One region of the Mesorhizobium sp. M1348 genome, then DNA from elsewhere that is predicted to be linked to it. Evidence: riboswitches for the same ligand, from Rfam matches in the RefSeq annotation. Region 1 holds a riboswitch; each other region holds the start of a gene.
The links. Region 1 has a riboswitch for thiamine pyrophosphate ahead of thiB (thiamine ABC transporter substrate binding subunit). Riboswitches for the same ligand answer to the same signal wherever they lie in the genome.
Positions count from the first base shown of each region.

Region 2: another riboswitch for thiamine pyrophosphate. It lies ahead of thiC (phosphomethylpyrimidine synthase ThiC); the one in region 1 lies ahead of thiB (thiamine ABC transporter substrate binding subunit).
Region 3: another riboswitch for thiamine pyrophosphate. It lies ahead of NKH13_RS33675 (phosphomethylpyrimidine synthase ThiC); the one in region 1 lies ahead of thiB (thiamine ABC transporter substrate binding subunit).
Region 4: another riboswitch for thiamine pyrophosphate. It lies ahead of thiC (phosphomethylpyrimidine synthase ThiC); the one in region 1 lies ahead of thiB (thiamine ABC transporter substrate binding subunit).

Region 1 covers NZ_JAMYLH010000001.1:189,931-194,568, forward strand. The annotation lists gene NKH13_RS00935 (ABC-F family ATP-binding cassette domain-containing protein) at 1-503, opposite strand, end outside; gene NKH13_RS00940 (thiamine diphosphokinase) at 505-1,149, opposite strand; TPP riboswitch at 1,277-1,391, shown strand; gene thiB (thiamine ABC transporter substrate binding subunit) at 1,435-2,448, shown strand; gene thiP (thiamine/thiamine pyrophosphate ABC transporter permease) at 2,697-4,313, shown strand; gene thiQ (thiamine ABC transporter ATP-binding protein) at 4,310-4,638, shown strand, end outside.
Region 2 covers NZ_JAMYLH010000004.1:168,983-173,620, reverse strand. The annotation lists gene thiO (glycine oxidase ThiO) at 1-245, opposite strand, end outside; gene thiC (phosphomethylpyrimidine synthase ThiC) at 242-2,077, opposite strand; TPP riboswitch at 2,181-2,297, opposite strand; gene NKH13_RS09745 (Fic family protein) at 2,480-4,024, opposite strand; gene NKH13_RS35600 (hypothetical protein) at 4,106-4,276, opposite strand.
Region 3 covers NZ_JAMYLH010000046.1:5,404-10,041, reverse strand. The annotation lists gene NKH13_RS33680 (porin) at 39-1,196, shown strand; TPP riboswitch at 1,742-1,858, shown strand; partial or broken gene NKH13_RS33675 (phosphomethylpyrimidine synthase ThiC) at 1,963-2,520, shown strand; gene NKH13_RS33670 (Fic family protein) at 2,696-4,228, shown strand; gene NKH13_RS33665 (hypothetical protein) at 4,244-4,638, shown strand, end outside.
Region 4 covers NZ_JAMYLH010000017.1:94,152-98,789, forward strand. The annotation lists gene thiO (glycine oxidase ThiO) at 1-570, opposite strand, end outside; gene thiC (phosphomethylpyrimidine synthase ThiC) at 567-2,402, opposite strand; TPP riboswitch at 2,506-2,622, opposite strand; gene pmtA (phospholipid N-methyltransferase PmtA) at 2,804-3,400, opposite strand; gene NKH13_RS24360 (DUF309 domain-containing protein) at 3,560-4,096, shown strand; gene NKH13_RS24365 (MFS transporter) at 4,311-4,638, opposite strand, start outside.

The DNA.
Region 1 (4,638 bases):
GCCGAGGAGGTGCGGGCAAGCTCCTCCTCCAGCCATTCGATGACCGAAAGGTCGAGATGATTGGTCGGCTCATCGAGGAGGAGAATGTCGGGCTCCGGCGCCATGACGCGGGCGAGGGCCGCGCGCCGCGCCTCGCCGCCGGAGAGGTCGTTCGGCCGTTCCTCGCCGGACAGGCCGAGATGCTCCATCAGATAGGTGGCGCGGTAGGGATCGTCGGCGGGTCCGAGCCCCGCCTCGACATAGGCGCGAATGGTCGCAAAACCGTCCATGTCGGGCATTTGCGGCAAATAGCGCACAGTCGCCGAGGGCTGGCGGAAGACTTCGCCGTCCTGCGGTTCGATCAGCCCGGCAGCGATCTTGAGGAGCGTCGACTTGCCCGAGCCGTTGCGGCCAACCAGGGCGATCTTGTCGCCAGCCGAAGCCGTCAGGGCGGCACCGTCGAGCAGCGGCGTGCCGCCAAAGGTCAGCTTTATCCCGTCGAGATTGAGAAGCGGCGGCGCCATATCAGCTTTCAGGTAGGGGAAAAGGATGCGCGAGCAGCAGCGCGCGGCCGCTGGCCAGCGCGATTTCCAGCCGGCCCTTGACCTCATTGGAAATGGTCAGCGACGACCCGAAGGCAACCTCGACATGGGCGAGCGGCCATTTGGCGCCGGTGACTGTCAGGCCGGCAAGATCCGAAAAGCCGAGCACCGAAAACAGTGTGCCGTCGGCATAGTCGAAGCCAACCTTTCCGGGCAGCAAGGGAATGCCTTCCTGTGCGCCGCTGGTCAAAAGCACTTCCGTTCCGCCTTCCGCCAGCCGGACGCTCAGCGCCAGATGCAGGAAGATGTGGTCGGTGCGTTTGCCGCCGAAGGCGCCTGCGAGCACAAGGCTGGTAGCACCGCGTTCGAGCGCGGCGGCGATAGCGAGTTCACCGTCGGTCTTGTCCTTTTCGGCGGGAAACACCTGCCGTGGCACGGCGGCCAGATCCTCCGGCAAATCGGCAGGCACGGAATCGAAATCGCCGACCCAGAGTTCCGGCCTCAGGCCCAGCATGCGGGCATGGCCGATGCCGGCATCGGCGGCGATAACGCGGGAGCCTTCGACCTGGCGGTCGAGCAGCGGCGTGCGGATGAGATCGCCGCCAAGCAGGATGGTGAATGTGCTCATATCTCGTGGCCCTTACCAGCCCTGCCCCGGAAACGGAAGATGAAACGGCAGACGAAACGGAAGGCTGGGCTTTGGATGCCCGGCAAACTTCCGCTTGCGCAGCACTTCGGCCGGGCCTATGTGTCGCAACGCTCTAACGGGGTGCCGGACGCGATCTTCGCGGACCGGCTGAGAGGCAAGACTGCCAACCCGCTGAACCTGATCCGGTTTGTACCGGCGGAGGGATTAGACGTTTCGGACAGCCCGACGCCTCAATTCCTTTCAACGCGAACGAAGGAGGCGCCGATGCGCAGTTTTTTCCACTCTCTTGTCTCGATTATCCTGCTTGCAGCATCCGCGCTGGCCTTGCCAGGGCAGGCATCGGCACAGGATAAGCTGACCGTCTATACCTATGAAAGCTTTACCGCCGATTGGGGTCCGGGACCGGCGGTGAAGAAGGCCTTCGAGGCCGAATGCAACTGCGTCGTCGAATTCGTCTCGGCCGCCGACGGCGTCGCGCTGCTCAACCGTGTGAAGCTGGAAGGCGCCGCGACCAAGGCCGATATCGTGCTTGGCCTCGATACCAATTTGACTGCGGACGCCAAGGCAACCGGCCTGTTTTCGCCGCACGGCGCTGTGTCGGGCGTCAGCGTCCCGGGAGCCTGGAGCGACGATATTTTCGTGCCGTTCGACTATGGCTATTTCGCCGTCGTCTACGATACCGAAAAACTGAAGAGCCCGCCGAAGAGCCTCAGGGAATTGGTCGAGGGCGATGCCGGCGACAAGATCGTCATCCAGGATCCGCGCACCTCGACGCCGGGCCTTGGCCTGCTGTTGTGGGTCAAGTCGGTCTATGGCGACAAGGCGCCGGAAGCCTGGGCCAAGCTCAAGTCAAAGGTGCTGACGGTGACGCCGGGCTGGAGCGAGGCCTACAGCCTGTTCACCAAGGGCGAGGCGCCGATGGTGCTGTCCTACACCACCTCGCCGGCCTACCATATGGTCGCCGAAAACACCGAGCGCTACCAGGCGGCGTCCTTCGAGGAGGGCGAATATCTGCAGATCGAGGTTGCGGGGATCACCACCAAGGGTGCGAAGAACCCGCTGGCGGAAAAGTTCGTTGCCTTCATGACCGGACCGAAATTCCAGGATGTCATTCCCGAAACCAACTGGATGTTCCCGGCCGGCAAGACCGACAAGCCGCTCAATCCGGCGTTCGACAAGCTTGTCAAACCGACCAAGACGTTGCTGTTCAGCCCGGAAGAGGTCGCGGCAAATCGTAAGGCTTGGGTCGATGAGTGGCTTGCGGCGATGAGCAAGTAGGATTCCATATGGTGTTCGTTCCCGCCCACCCCCCTCTGGCCTACCGGCCATCTCCCCCGCAAGGGGGGAGATTGAGCTCTCAGCCGCTTTCGCCAATCTCCACTGCGGCAGGAATGAGCGGGGCAACGAAGCTGCCGATCTCCCCCCTTGCGGGGGAGATGGCCGGTAGGCCAGAGGGGGGTGGGCGGGAACACGACCTCAGCCAAGTTCCTCCTCTCAGCACCCATCGTTAAGCTGGGTAGCGCGAAATGCAGGCTCGCCGTCCTGACTCCCGCGTCACTGCCGGCATCGTCGCGCTCGCCGCCATCGCGCTGCTGATCGGCGGGGCATTCGCCGGGCTCGTCGTCGAAGCCACACGCGACCTGTCCGGCGCCGCCTCCGCTTTCGATTCCTATCTCTTGCGCGTCGCCCGTTTCACGCTCTGGCAGGCGGTCCTTTCGACGCTGCTCTCCGTCGCGCCGGCGCTGTTCGTCGCGCGTGCCCTGTCGCGGCATCCACAGTTTTTCGGGCGAGGCTTCATCCTGCAGCTTTTCGCCGTGCCGCTGGCGCTGCCGGCCATTGTTGCCGCACTCGGTGTCCTGGCGCTCTATGGCCGCGCCGGCTATTTTGCCGGCACGCTCGGCGCGCTAGGCGGCCAGAGCTGGCCCGGCATCTACGGCCTGTCGGGCATTCTCGTGGCCCATGTTTTTTTCAATCTGCCGCTGGCAACGCGGCTGTTCCTTGAAGCGTTGCAGACCGTGCCGGCCAACCAATGGCGGCTGGCGAGCCAGCTTGGCATGGGCGCTGCGCCGGCCTTTCGGCTGATCGAATGGCCGCCGCTGCGTGCGGCCTTGCCGGGCGTTGCCGGGCTCGTTTTCATGCTGTGCATCACCTCCTTCACCATCGTGCTTACACTCGGCGGCGGACCCAGCGCGACGACGCTGGAGGTTGCCATCTACCAGGCGCTGCGTTTCGACTTCGACCCGGCGCGGGCGGTGACGCTCACCCTGCTGCAGATTGCCCTGACCTTCGTCGTCGTGCTGGCCTTGACGCGGCTCGGCGCCAATATGGTCGGGGACGCCAATCTACCGGTGGCGCCGCGCCGGTATTTTTCAGCCGGTGCGGCCGAGACCGGGCTGAACGCGCTGGTGATCGGGCTGGCATTGCTGTTTGTCGCCGGGCCGATGGCGGCGACGCTGGCAGCCGGGCTTGGCGCCGATCTCGGCCGCCTGGCCGGCGACAGCGCGGTGCGGCAAGCGACGGCGACCAGTGGCGTGCTCTCCCTTCTATCGGCGCTGCTCTCTGTTGCGTTGTCGCTGTCGCTGGTCATGGCGCGCCGGGCGCTGGCGCTCACCCGGCGAACAGGCCGGCGGACACTGCTCGAACATCTGGCCGACACCGGTGCGGGGTTCGTCCTGGTGGTGCCGCCCATCGTCATCGGCGCCGGCTGGTTCCTGCTCCTGCGCACCGTCAGCGATGTCTTTGCGATCGCCCCCGTCATGGTCGTTGCGGTCAATGCGGTGATGGCGATGCCATTCGCCATCCGCGCCATCCGCCCTGCCTATGACGCGGCGAGCGAACGCCACGAACGGCTCTGCGCACAGCTTGGCATCTCGGGCTGGAACCGGTTGCGGCTGGTCGACTGGCCGTCGCTGCGGCGGCCGCTCGCCACCGGCTTCGCTTTCGCCATGGCGCTGTCGCTCGGCGATCTTGGCGTCATTGCGCTGTTCGGCAGCGATTCCGTGCAGACCTTGCCCTACCTGCTGCTGGCGCGCATGGGCAGTTACCGCACCGAGGATGCGGCCGGGCTGGCGCTGCTGCTCGGCCTTGTCTGCCTGGCGCTGGTGCTGACCGCGGACTTGCTGGGAAGGAGGGAGAAATCATGATGCCGATCAGCCCGGAACGGTCCATTTCGGTGGAAAAAGGCGCGGCGGTGCGGCTCGACAATGTCTCGTTCAGCTATGGTGAAACGCCGCTTACATTCGATGTCGATTTCCCGGCGTCGGAGATCACCGCCATCATGGGGCCGAGCGGTTCGGGAAAGTCGACGCTGCTCAATCTGGTGGCCGGTTTCGAGGCGCCGCGGTCGGGCCGGGTGCTGATCGGTGGCGCCGATGTCAGCACTGCGCCGCCTTCAGCGCGGCCGGTATCGATGGTGTTCCAGGAAAACAACCTGTTTGCCCATCTTTCCGTCGAGCAGAATGTCGGGCT
Region 2 (4,638 bases), on a different contig from region 1:
GCCCGTGTCACGTGACCCGGCAGTACCGCATCCCACCAGTCGGCGGCATCGCGTCCGAGATCCAGCACTGGCTGCTCCGCGCTTTCACGCTCGCACCATGGCGCCAGCATACCGCCGGCGAACCATGACGCATTGCCGCCAAGGCTGTGCCTTGTCTCGGCAACGGTCACAGCCGCGCCGCGCGTGGCGAGTTCGAAGGCGACGGTGAGGCCGCCGACGCCAGCCCCTTTGACCAGCAGTCTCATGATCGCTCATGTGCCTCCGGCACAAGCGGTGCGCCGGTCTCGTCCGAGGGCACGTAGAGGTCGCCGCCCTCGCGGTATTTCGCCGCCATCGCGGCCATTCCCTCTTTTTGGGCCTCCGTGCGGATATCGTGAGAGATACGCATGGAACAGAATTTCGGACCGCACATCGAGCAGAAATGTGCCAGCTTGTGCGCCTCCTTGGGCAAGGTCTGGTCGTGGAAGGACCGCGCGGTTTCGGGATCGAGCGACAGGTTGAACTGGTCCTCCCAGCGGAACTCGAAGCGCGCCCGGGAAAGGGCATCATCCCTAACCTTTGCAGCCGGATGACCCTTCGCCAGATCGGCGGCATGGGCGGCGATCTTGTAGGTGATTACGCCGGTCTTGACGTCGTCGCGATCGGGAAGGCCAAGATGCTCCTTGGGCGTGACGTAGCAGAGCATGGCTGTGCCGAACCAGCCGATCATGGCGGCGCCGATACCTGAGGTGATGTGGTCGTAGCCTGGCGCGATGTCGGTCGTCAGCGGGCCAAGCGTATAGAACGGCGCCTCACCGCAGACGGCGAGCTGCTTGTCCATGTTCTGTTTGATCTTGTGCATCGGCACGTGGCCCGGCCCCTCGATCATCACCTGGCAGTCCTTTGCCCAGGCGATCTTCGTCAATTCACCGAGCGTTTCCAGCTCGGCGAATTGCGCCGCATCATTGGCGTCGGCGATCGAGCCCGGACGAAGCCCGTCGCCGAGCGAGAAGGAGACGTCATAGCCGCGGCAGATGTCGCAGATTTCCGCGAAATGCTCGTAGAGGAAGCTTTCCCGGTGATGGTGCAGGCACCATTTGGCCATGATTGAGCCGCCGCGCGAGACAATGCCCGTGACCCGGTCGACGGTCAGCGGGATGTAATGCAGCCGCACACCGGCATGGATGGTGAAGTAGTCGACGCCTTGTTCGGCCTGCTCGATCAGCGTGTCTCGATAGACCTCCCAGCTCAGATCCTCGGCGATGCCGCCCACCTTCTCCAGCGCCTGGTAGAGCGGCACCGTGCCGATCGGCACCGGCGCATTGCGCACGATCCATTCGCGGATGTTGTGGATGTTGCGGCCAGTCGACAGGTCCATCACCGTGTCGGCGCCCCAGCGGATCGCCCACACCATCTTTTCCACTTCCTCGGCCATCGAGGAGGTGACCGCCGAATTACCGATATTGGCGTTGATCTTGACCAGGAAATTGCGGCCGATGATCATCGGCTCGCTCTCGGGATGATTGATGTTGGCGGGAATGATCGCGCGTCCGCGCGCCACCTCGTCGCGCACGAACTCCGGCGTTACGAAATCGGGGATGGCCGCGCCGAAGGCTTCGCCGTCGCGCTGCAGCTTGCCGCGCAACATCTGACGGCCGAAGTTCTCGCGGATGGCGACGAACTCCATCTCGGGGGTGATGATGCCGGCGCGCGCATAGCCAAGCTGGGTCACCGCCTTGCCTGCCTTGGCCCTGAGTGGCCGGTTGCGAATGGGAAATTCCGGCGTCAGGCGCTCACCGGTCACAAATCCGTTGTCCTCCGGCCGCACGCGGCGGCCGTCATAGGCCTCGACATCGCCGCGCGCCGTGATCCATTCGTGGCGAAGCCGGGCAAGACCGTTTTCAATGCTGGTTTCGACAGCCGGGTCGGTATAGGGGCCGGACGGATCGTAGACGGTGACGGGCGGCTCGCCGGCCGTTGGATGGACGGAGATTTCGCGCATCGGCACCCTGATCTGCGGATGGAGGACGCCGGGCTTGTGGATTTTCCGCGAGGCTGGCAGCGGTCCCGTCGAGACGGCGGGAGTGAGGGCATTCATCTTGAGGCTCCTTTGCTCATGCATTGGAGACCCAGTTCTGTGCCGGAAGGATGAAAAGACGCTTCTGTCGACCTGCCGAAACAGGACCTGGGGCGTAAACTCCCGCAAAGCGCTTGCACCGTCCCTACGCCAGTATGAACTGGATCAGGTTCAACGGGTCACTGCGCCGCGAAAGCAAGCAGTATCTCAGCCCCTTGCCGGGACTCCCCTGGTGAATGCGTCAGGTTGAACGGGCCGGCGCCGGTTTGTCAAGCGCGTTCTGGCCGCGGCCGATCGGCGGCCGGTCAGACCGTGCGGAAAAAATCGTGCATGTCTCGGCGACAAGTCAAGCGTGGGAGATGAAGGCAGGGACAAGGGAATCGCAAACGGTCGGACTAAAAATCGATCCTGATGATCACGCCTTCAATGGGCACCAAAGGTTTGCGCGTAGATCGCCTCGATTCTTCCTGCCTCGTCACTGGTCAGCGCGGCGAATTCCTTTTCGCGCGCGCGGTTCGACAGATGTCCATCATTCTGGTGAAGAAAACGGAAGAGCAGATCGGTCAACCGCTCGGGCATCTCGATAAAGGCGTCCACCTGCTGCCGGAATTGATCGTAGCGCTGCAGAAATGCGGTTTCCTCGGGAAGGTCCCGTTCGATCGTCCGCCGAACGCAGGCATAGAGGAATTCGGCGTGCGGGGTTGCATCGAAGAACCGGTAGAAATCACCGGTGTCATTCAGCACCCGGACGTTGAATTGCGGCGTCGGTTCCCATTCCACCAACGGCAGAAGGCGCTGCGAATAGCTCTCGAGCACGCCCCTGTACTCGTTGATCTGGTCCAGGATCGCGGCCGAGACGGGAAAGACCACTCCCGGCGGATTGAAGCCGCGCATGGCAAGGACGTGGTGGATTAGGTAGCGGTGAATGCGGCCGTTTCCGTCCTCGAACGGGTGGATGTAGACAAAGCCGAAGGCGAGGATTGCGGCGGCTATGACTGCATCAAGGTTCTGCGCGGGGCCCTGATCGAAGGCCGCCATTCCATCGATTAGCCGCGGCAGGTCCTCGGGCCGAGCGCTGATGTGATCGGGCAGGGGCGTGCCGTTGTCTCGGTCATGCTCACCGACGAAACCCCCTTCTTTTCGGAAGCCAAGTCTTACTAAACGGGCGTCGCCAAGTACAATTCTTTGCAGACGCAGCAGCTCATCGCGATCGATCGGCCAGCGGCCGGCTTCGCCGATGGCGCGGCCCCAGCGCTGGATGCGATCTTGCGGCGGGCGCTCGCCCTCGATCGCATAGCTTGATCGCGAGTCTTTGAGCAAAAGAAAGGCGGCGGTCCGAGCAAGGAGGTCGCGCGGCACGTCCGCTACGATTGCCTCCGCGCGCCGCGGTAGTTCAAGGGCGATGAATTTTTCGAGAGTCTTGGTTCGGAACACCAGCGGGCAGAACTCAGGCGTGCCGGGGAGATTGTCCCTTATGCGGTAGCGCGAAGCGGTCTTCTCGGATCCGGGCCACTGCAGCTCGGGATCGACAACCGAAACGTATCGTCCGGCCTCCGCGTCCGCCAGATCGAGACGCGTGCCCGTCAGCCATTCATATAGAAACCAGATGCGGCGGGCATAGCTGCCTGTGGGGCTTTCACGGACGAGCGCCTCGATCGGTGCGGGACCGGTCACCTGGAACAGCCGTTTGAGGACGGCAAGGTCGAGCCCCTCGTACTTGAGCGCGAAGGTCAGGTGGCCTTCGAGTGTTGGATGTGGGGCATGGCGGGGCGTCATGATCCGCCAACCATCCCGTTCGGTAATGCGATGATGCTCGCCAGTGGCCGACAGCGTCCGGGGCAAGGGGACGGCGAGCTCGTAGGCTCCGATCAGGGCGCTGTACCCGGCCGGGGTCACCATCTCCGGAAGGCGGATTTCCTGAAAAACGAGAACAGGACCTGAAAATTGGTGCTTCTGCGCCACAGGCATGAAAAGGGGATCCTTTCCTCGAATTTTGGTGCAGCTCAGCCAAATACTATGAAAAACGATTCTATCTGATGAAAATTGATGCTACAAGCCGACTTTTGCGAAAACCGATCCTGAAGGGCGGCGGTGATCCTTCTGCATGGCTCGGCCGAAGATTGATGGGGCGTAAGCGTCATTTTGACCGCGCTGGGCTTCCTCCACAAACCCCGCCTCGTAAAGCAGTTCGTAGCGCTGCAGCACCAAGTCCTCATCCAAGCGTGGTTCTCAAGGCCGAAAGCGATCACCGCGCGCCGCCAGCGATCGTGGCTCACTGCGCGATCATCGGCTGCCTCGGCCCACGCCTTCAGGCGTGGGACAAACGCCTCAGGCAATGTCGACGGAGCGCCAGCGCGATGATGTTCCCATGGGAAATAAGCGTACCAGTTGCGCCAGGCGGCCTTATCGGCAGGTTCAGCCTGCTCCTCGCGGGTCAGGGCGAGATAGCTAATCGAAATCACCCCGCTGCGCGCCCCCGTCTCCTGACCGGTCGCGGTCGGCGAAGGTGTAGAGCTGCTCGATGTAGCCCAGCGGATGGCGCGTCTGCTGCTCGACCCAGTCTCTCAGGCCGGATTGCAGGA
Region 3 (4,638 bases), on a different contig from region 1:
GACGTCCATTCCTTTTACTCTTTGAACGGAGATCAACAATGAACATTAGGAGCCTCCTCCTCGGCTCAACTGCGGCACTGATTGCCGTTTCCGACGCTCGCGCCGTGACCGCCGTTGCCGAGCCTGACCCGACTGAGTACGTTAAAATCTGCGACGTCTACGGCTCGGGCTACGTCTACATTTCAGGCACTGAGACCTGCGTGCGCATCGGCGGCTATGTCCGTTACGACGTCGGCTTGGGCCATGTCGGATTGGTTGATCACGCAAGAACCTCGGATGTGAGGACTGGTGAGCATCAGGGCACATGGCAAAACAACACGCGCTTCACATTGAAAACTTGGACCGGCCAGGAGACCGAACTCGGCACGTTGAAGACCTACACCGAAACCCGCATGAACTTCGGCAACCGCCACACTTCGGTTTCGGACAGTTCTCGGTCCTATGCCTTCAACGGAGACAGCACCTTGACTTTCGCCTGGATTCAGCTTGGTGGCCTCCGAGTTGGTAAGGACTGGTCGGCCTTCGACATGTTTATTGGCGGCGCGGGTGACGTACTCAACCAGACGCCGGTTCCCTACGGCGCTTTCGATACCAATGTGGTTCAGTACTACTTCGACGCCGGGAACGGCTTTTCGGCCGTGGTTTCGCTCGAAGAAGGCTCGGGCGTGGTCGGCACAATCGACAGCTACGCACCGCACGTAGTCGGCGGCTTGAAATACACACATGGCTGGGGCGCGATCACCGGCGTTGCCGCTTATGATAGCAACTACGAATCGGTGGCCGCCAAGGTCCGTGTCGACATCAATGTCACCAACGAACTGTTGCTGTTCGGAATGCTCGGCTACGGTTCCAACGGCAAGCTCAACGACGACTCCACGAACGCCATCGACGCTCATGGTCGCGGCTTCTATAAGAGTTGGGGCGGGAACTGGGCTTTCTGGGCTGGCGCCGCTTACGAGCTCAACGAGACAACTTCGTTCAAGCTTCAGCTCTCCGGTGATCAGCTCAAGAACCATGGTGTCGCTGCAAACGTCGCCTATGCGTTTCTTCCAGATTTCACAGTTACGGCGGAACTCGACTATGGCCGATACGGTAACTTCGCCGTCGGCAAGCTGGACGCTTCCAACGTGAATTGGACCAACGCCAACAAGAAGAGCAGTGTCGGCGGAATCCTGCGTTTCGAACGCTCATTCTAACGGATGAAAGGGTTGAGCTCCGAGATCCGGTTGAGCGGACCAATCCCGCAACACTCCAAGAGAACGTCGCATGGAAGCTATACGAGATTGGAGCCTCGATCTCGGGGCCGGACGATGTTTCATATCAGATCTGGTCCGGATGATCGCGCAGGCGATATTCATCGCTGTGTTTTGATCTGCAGCTCTTTCATTTCCTCATCCCTTCCGCCCGCTTGACAGACCCTGCCATCCAGCAGTACCCGGCCAGGTTTCAGGTCCGAACTTGAAGGCCCAGTCGGGTCAGGACGTGTTCGACTTGTTGAGCGATTGTGGGGGTGCGGCCCGACGCACTTGAAAATCGCAAATGGATCGCCTCCGTTCAGCCATCCCCGCGGAAATTCGGGCGCGAGAGAACAAGCTCCAGAGCATAAGCGAGGCTGATCGAGGAACAGACGATTCTCAGGCGACGCTCCATCCGATCTTGCGCCTGGCCGAGACGATCGCCCGACGATCACCGGCGCGGGCCGAATGCGCTTGACGAGATAGTTCCGGCCCGCTCAATTTGAGGCATTCACCAGGGGAGTCCCGGCAAGGGGCTGAGATACTGCTGGCATTCGCGGCGCAGTGACCCGTTGAACCTGATCCAGTTCATACTGGCGTAGGGACGGTGCAAGCGCTTTGCGGGAGTTTACGCCCGAGGTCCTGTTTCGGCAGGTCGACAGAAGCGTCTTTTCATCCTCCCGGCACAGAACTGGGTTTCCAATGCAACGAGCAAAGGAGCCTCAAGATGAATGCCCTCAGCCCCGCCGTCTCGACGGGACCGCTGCCTGCCTCACGGAAAATCCATAGGTCCGGCGTCCTCTATCCGCACATCAAAGTGCCGATGCGCGAAATCTCCGTCCACCCGGCGGCCGGCGAACCGCCCGTCACCGTCTACGATCCGTCCGGCCCCTATACCGACCCGACTGTCGAAACCAGCATCGACAAGGGCCTTGCCCGGCTTCGCCACGAGTGGATCTTGGCGCGCGGCGATGTCGAGGCCTATGAAGGCCGCCATGTCCGGCCGGAAGATAATGGATTCGCGGCGGGCGAACGCCTGACGCCGGAATTTCCCGTGCGCAACCGGCCGCTCAGGGCCAGGTCGGGCAAGGCAGTGACCCAGCTTGCCTATGCGCGCACCGGCATCATCACCCCCGAAATGGAATTCGTCGCCATCCGCGAGAACCTCGGCCGCGAGATCCTTCGAGGCAAGCTGCAACGCGACGGCGAAAGCTTCGGCGCAGCCATTCCCGATTTCGTCACGCCGGAATTCGTCCGAGAAGAGGGAGCTGGGTCTCGGCCCATCCGGGTAACGATCCTTCGCGCGGCTATGGAAACGATCGCACTTGCCGATTATCGCATAAAAAACTTGTTACGCACGACTTAAAAAACTTGCAACTCCACAGCATCATTGACTTGTCGCCTATCAGCACTATATACTTGTAATCGCACAGCTCTAAAAAAGTTGCAAAGGCACGGCCATGGCCAAGCCCCATGAAAAACTCGCTGTATCACTGGCCGTCCTCAAAGAGCTGCAGGAGGGTGGGCGGCGCATATTCAAATCAGATGAGCTGACCCGCGTCCACCGGGAGCGGCTGCTGCAGAACGGGTTCCTGCGCGATGTTATCAAAGGCTGGCTCATGTCGACCGGCCCGCAGGCACAGCAGCAAGACACCACCCCCTGGTACGCGAGCTTCTGGGAGTTCTGCTCCCTTTACTGCAATGACCGGTTCGGCAAGGACTGGTTCCTGTCACCGGAGCAGTCGCTGCTTCTGCACGCGGAAGCGCCCACTATTCCGCCTCAGGTGGTGGTGAACACCCCCAAAGGCACGAATAACAGAATCGACCTGCTGTTCGGCACTTCGCTCTATGACCTCAAGGTCAAGGAGATGCCGGCCGAACTGACAGAGAAAAACGGCCAGCGCGTGTTCACTGTCGAGGCCGCCCTTACCCGGGTGCCGGAAGCGTTCTTCCAGCGCGCCCCTATCGAGATGCAGATCGCCATGGCGTCGGTGCGCGACGTATCAACCGTTCTGGCCCTGCTGCTTGATGGCGGCCATTCCGCCGTGGCGGGACGGCTTGCGGGGGCCTTCCGTCGCGTAGGACGCGACTCCTTTGCCGATGAAATCGTGGCCGCCTTCAAAGCCGCCGGCTATGACGTGCGCGAATCCGATCCGTTCGCGGGACAAATTGGAGTGACAACCATTGCGGCGGGCGTACCGCCGTTGGTCGCCCGCCTGCGCGCGATCTGGCAATCGCAGCGCGAAGCCATCATCGAGATATTCCCGAAGGCGCCCGGACTGCCGTCCGACAAAGACGCCTATATGAAGTTCGTCGAGGATATCTACGAAAGCGACGCCTACCATTCGCTGTCGATAGAAGGGTACAGCGTCACCCCGGAACTCATCGGCCGGGTGCGCGAGGGGAGCTGGAATCCGGAGATTGATGAAGAGGACCGCAAGAACCGGGATGCGCTTGCCGCGCGTGGCTACTACCTCGCATTCCAGAAGGTCAAAGACTCTGTTGCCGCGATCATCAACGGCAAGCCAGCCGGCGCGTTGACGCGGGACACTCACCGGGAGTGGTACCGGGAGCTGTTCGCGCCGTCAGTGACCGCCGGCATCCTCAAAGCCAGCGCGCTTGCGGGATATCGCAATCACCCTGTGTACCTGCGCGGCTCGCAGCACGTGGCGCCGCGTACCGAAGCGGTGGCCGATGGTATGAATGAGCTGTTCGACCTGCTGGAGGCGGAGAAGGAGGCCGCCGTGCGTGCCGTGCTGGGGCATTGGCTTGTGGGCTATGTGCACCCCTATCCGGACGGCAACGGACGGATGGCGCGGTTCCTCATGAACGCGATGCTGGCTTCAGGCGGTTACCCCTGGACAGTCGTCAGAGTCGATGACCGGAAGGCCTACCTCGCAGGGCTGGAGGAGGCGAGCGGCAATATCAATGTGAAATCATTCGCCGCCTTTCTCGCCGAACGGGTGAAGTGGTCTATGGAGAAGGCGGCGTGAGGTCGGTGCTGTGCCATGTTTAACTTGCTTGTCTCGGGCCACGGCGAGTGGTGGGAAACGCCGCCGTTCACGTCAACCATTGACCGGTTCAAGGAATATAGCGGCGCCGAGGCCGAGGCTATCGACCTCGCGCGCCCTGAAACATTGCGCCGGCTGGAGGAAATCCCGGCGCTGTTGATGTACGAAGTCGGGGCGGCAGGCCCGCACGCGCGCGTGGTCCGGCACGGCCGCATACGCAATATCGTTCGGCGCGGACACGAACTGGCCTTCACCTTCGAGCCCGATCCGGAACATGCCTTTCTCGACCGATCAGCGGTGTTGAGAATTGCGGACCGGCTGGGCATTCAACAGTTCGAACAGCACCGTACGCACTGGGCGATCAAGGATGGTGACATTCCGGCCGAGCTGAT
Region 4 (4,638 bases), on a different contig from region 1:
GCCGCGAACGCCGCGCAACCTGTCATCGGCGGCTGCCATTCCCGTGCAATCGATCTGACGATCGAAACCAAAAACATGCTGGGCGTCGGCGCCGAAGTGGAATTCGACACCCATGGCCGCGAGCTTGTCATGAAGCGCTGCCATCGCCTGGCGCGGATCGAGATGGCCCTCATCGGGAAAGAGCAATCCGCGGCGGAAGCGGCCGGCTAAGTCGGGCTCCAGCAAGGCAATTTCATCTTCCTCGACGCGCCGATAGCCCGTCGTGCGGCTGGCGAACCGGTCGAGCTCGCCCGCATCGCGCGGCGCGGCCACGACCAGCGTTCCGGTCCGCGTCACCTGGCCGGGCGTTGCGGCATCCCACCAGTCGGCGGCACCGCGCCCGAGATCCAGCACCGGCTGCTCGGCGCTTTCGCGCTCGCACCATGGCGCCAACATGCCGCCGGCGAACCACGACGCATTGCCCCCAAGGCCAGGCCTTGTCTCGGCAACGGAAACCGCCGCGCCGCGTGCGGCGAGCTCGAAGGCGGCGGTGAGGCCGGCAACGCCGGCCCCTTTGACCAGCACCTTCATGATGGCTCATGCGCCTGTGGCGAAAGCGGTGCGCCGGTCTCGTCCGCCGGCACGTAGAGATCGCCGCCCTCGCGGTATTTCGCCGCCATCGCCGCCATGCCCTCTTTCTGTGCCTCGGCGCGGATGTCGTGAGAGATACGCATGGAGCAGAATTTCGGTCCGCACATCGAGCAGAAATGCGCCACCTTGTGCGCCTCCTTGGGCAAGGTCTGGTCGTGGAAGGACCGCGCGGTTTCCGGGTCGAGCGACAGATTGAACTGGTCCTCCCAGCGGAACTCGAAGCGCGCGCGGGAAAGCGCATCATCCCTGACTTTCGCTGCCGGATGGCCCTTCGCCAGGTCGGCGGCGTGGGCGGCTATCTTGTAGGTGATCACGCCGATCTTGACGTCGCTGCGATCGGGAAGGCCGAGATGCTCCTTGGGCGTGACGTAGCAGAGCATGGCGGTGCCGAACCAGCCGATCATCGCGGCGCCAATGCCTGAGGTGATGTGGTCGTAGCCCGGCGCGATGTCGGTCGTCAGCGGTCCAAGCGTATAGAACGGCGCCTCGCCGCAGACAGCGAGCTGCTTGTCCATGTTCTGCTTGATCTTGTGCATCGGCACGTGGCCGGGGCCCTCGATCATCACCTGGCAATCCTTCGCCCAGGCGATCTGCGTCAGCTCGCCAAGCGTTTCCAACTCGGCGAACTGCGCCGCGTCGTTGGCATCGGCGATCGAGCCCGGACGAAGGCCGTCGCCGAGCGAGAAGGAGACGTCGTAGGCTCTGGCGATGTCGCAGATCTCGGCGAAATGCTCGTAGAGGAAGCTCTCCCGGTGATGGTGCAGGCACCATTTGGCCATGATCAAGCCGCCGCGCGAGACGATGCCCGTGACCCGGTCAACGGTCAGCGGGATGTAATGCAGCCGCACGCCGGCGTGGATGGTGAAATAGTCGACGCCCTGTTCGGCCTGTTCGATCAGCGTGTCGCGGTAGACCTCCCAGGTCAGATTCTCGGCAATGCCGTTGACCTTTTCGAGCGCCTGATAGAGCGGCACCGTGCCGATCGGCACCGGCGCATTACGCACGATCCATTCGCGGATGTTGTGGATGTTGCGGCCGGTCGAGAGGTCCATCACCGTGTCGGCGCCCCAGCGGATGGCCCAGACCATCTTTTCCACTTCCTCGGCCATCGACGAGGTGACCGCCGAGTTGCCAATATTGGCGTTGATCTTCACCAGGAAATTGCGGCCGATGATCATCGGCTCACTCTCGGGATGATTGATATTGGCGGGAATGATCGCGCGTCCGCGAGCCACCTCGTCGCGCACGAATTCCGGCGTCACGAAGTCTGGAATCGCCGCGCCGAAGGCTTCGCCGTCGCGCTCAAGCTGGCCGCGCAGCATCTCGCGGCCAAGGTTCTCGCGGATGGCGACGAACTCCATTTCAGGCGTGATGATGCCGGCGCGCGCATAGGCAATCTGGGTCACTGCCTTACCGGCCTTAGCTCTGAGCGGCCGGTTGCGTATGGGAAATTCCGGTGTCAGGCGCTCGCCAGTCGCAAATCCATTGTCTTCCGGCTGGACATGACGGCCGTCATAGGCTTCGACATCGCCGCGTGCCGTAATCCATTCATGGCGAAGCCGGGCCAGGCCTTTTTCGATACTGGTTTCGACAGTCGGGTCGGTATAGGGGCCGGACGGATCGTAGACGGTGATGGGCGGCTCGCCGGCCGTCGGGTGGACGGAGATTTCGCGCATCGGCACCTTGATGTGCGGATGGAGGACGCCAGACTTGTGGATTTTCCGTGAGGCAGCCAGCGGCCCTGTCGACACGGCGGGGGTGAGGGCATTCATCTTTAGGCTCCTTTGCTCATGCATTGGAGACCCAGTTCTGTGCCGGAAGGATGAAAAGACGCTTCTGTGGACCTGCCGAAACAGGACCTCGGGCGTGAACTCCCGCAGAGCGCTTGCACCGTCCCTACGCCAGTATGAACTGGATCAGGTTCAACGGGTCACTGCGCCGCGAAAGCCAGCAGTATCTCAGCCCCTTGCCGGGACTCCCCTGGTGAATGCCTCAGGTTGAACGGGCCGGCGCGGCTTTGTCAAGCGCATTTGGCCCGCCCACTGTCAAATCAACCAGGACCGCGTCGTCTTCTTGGCAATCTGGCATCTGCCCCTGCTCTGTTCCACATCCTATTTGGGTGCAAGGCCACCACTCAGCGGAACCCTCAGAGAAGGAAACCGTCCAGATTTGGCTAGTCTGCTCGACGATAAGTCCAGAGCTGTGCCGGCGGTATGTTGCGGACGACGAAGTCATAGTGGGAAACCACGTAACGGTCTGGCATCTTGATCACCGGCGACAGAGGTCCGTATGTGATCTGAATCACGGGCCGGCCGGCAGGAATACGGGCAAGCAGATCCTCAACCAGCGCGACACGCTGTTGCATTGGAAAGCTCAACAGCGGGACTGCACTTATAACACAATCGAACTGTTCACCTTTGCGCTCACCCAGCGCTTCGTCCAGCGCAAATGCGTCGCCCAATCTGAAGTCCACATTCGGAAAGCGTTGCACCAGGCCGTCGTAGAAAATCCTGGAATATTCGACTGAAACCAGCTGGCGCGGCTTGATTCCCCTGGCCAGGATCGCCTTTGTGATGACACCGGTTCCCGCGCCAAGCTCCAGAATCGGCAATCCTGACCGTGGGTTCACCACGCTTGCCATCCGGCGTGCCGCATAAACCGAAGTGGGAATAAGGGCTCCCACGCCCTTCTTGTCCTTCTGCCAGCCTTTGAAGAATTGGACTTCTTCCTCAAACCTTTTGCCGAGCCGCTCCTTCAGTCGCAAAATCATATCTTCTCCCTGCGTCAGCCGCTTACCCAACGTCATGAATTTGGCAAAGCGCGTTTTGGCCAATCTCGCCACCCTTTACAAGCCCGTTAAGACTGCTTGCCTGTCACGACGCGGTCAGCATGAATTGCCCATTAACGCACTTTCATGTTTGCTGGGCCTATGTTTCGCCCTCGCCTGCTGCCCGAAAAAAGTTTCCCGAGCTATGCGTATCTGCCCGGCAAATATCCGCATCCGGTGCGTGATCCCTTGGGCCACAGTTACCGATCAGATCCGGTGACCGTCGCCGTTGGCGAAGCGCTTGGCTCAGATGTGTTTCGATGGGGAATCGACCTTTTCAATCACGGCTACTACTGGGAAGCCCATGAAGCCTGGGAGCCTCTCTGGCAGGCTGCGAAACAAAGTGCTCAGCACCGCCTGTTCTTCAAGGGACTAATCCTGTTGGCGGCGGCCGGCGTGAAGATCCGTGAGGGAAAGCGGGTGGCTGCGGCGCGCCATGCGACAAGAGCTGCAGGGCTTTTTCGTCAGGTGGGGAGTCCGGGCGGCCTGTTTGAGAAAGCACTGGGAATGACACCTGCCGCGCTCGCTGAACATGCCCAAGCGATCGTAGCTTACCCGGTTGTTCTCCGGGAGCCAAAGTCTGCCGAGCCTGAGCCCGCCTTTAATTTCATACTCGCACCAGTATCCGAGAGCGTTTGATCGGCAATTCAGTGGTTCAAGTGTCCAGCTAGCTTTGTAGCAGGAAATGGGCTGTGAAAACCGCTCACCACCCGCATGCGTCACAAACAATAAGAGTGCAGTAATGTTTTATGGGCAACTCGCGGCCGCTTCGATGTCGATGGTCTTGAAGGTCGGGGGGCTGACCGGTCGCGCTCGTAGCCAATCGATTGATGACAGAGATGCCGGCCAGGCTTCAATGACGGGGATGGCGAAAAGCTGAGTGCTCGGGCTTGCGGGCCGAGCTTGTCGGCCGCTCGATGGAAAGTGTCATTTGAGGTGGGGTCTCGGCCGCGTGCAGCTGAAAGACACGCTCGTCCAGTTCCTTGTCCACTTCCGTCAGACGATGATTGAGGCGAAGGTAGTCCGTCCAGGTCGGCGTGCGAAACGTTTCTGTCCAATGCATAGGCTTCTGCAAGTTCCGCTGGAGCGTCCAGTTCCGAGCACCGACGCGGCTGTGTACATGGCGCCGCTGCCGCATGAGGTCGAGGAAGGCCTCGAGATTTCTCTCGGCTATCAGATAT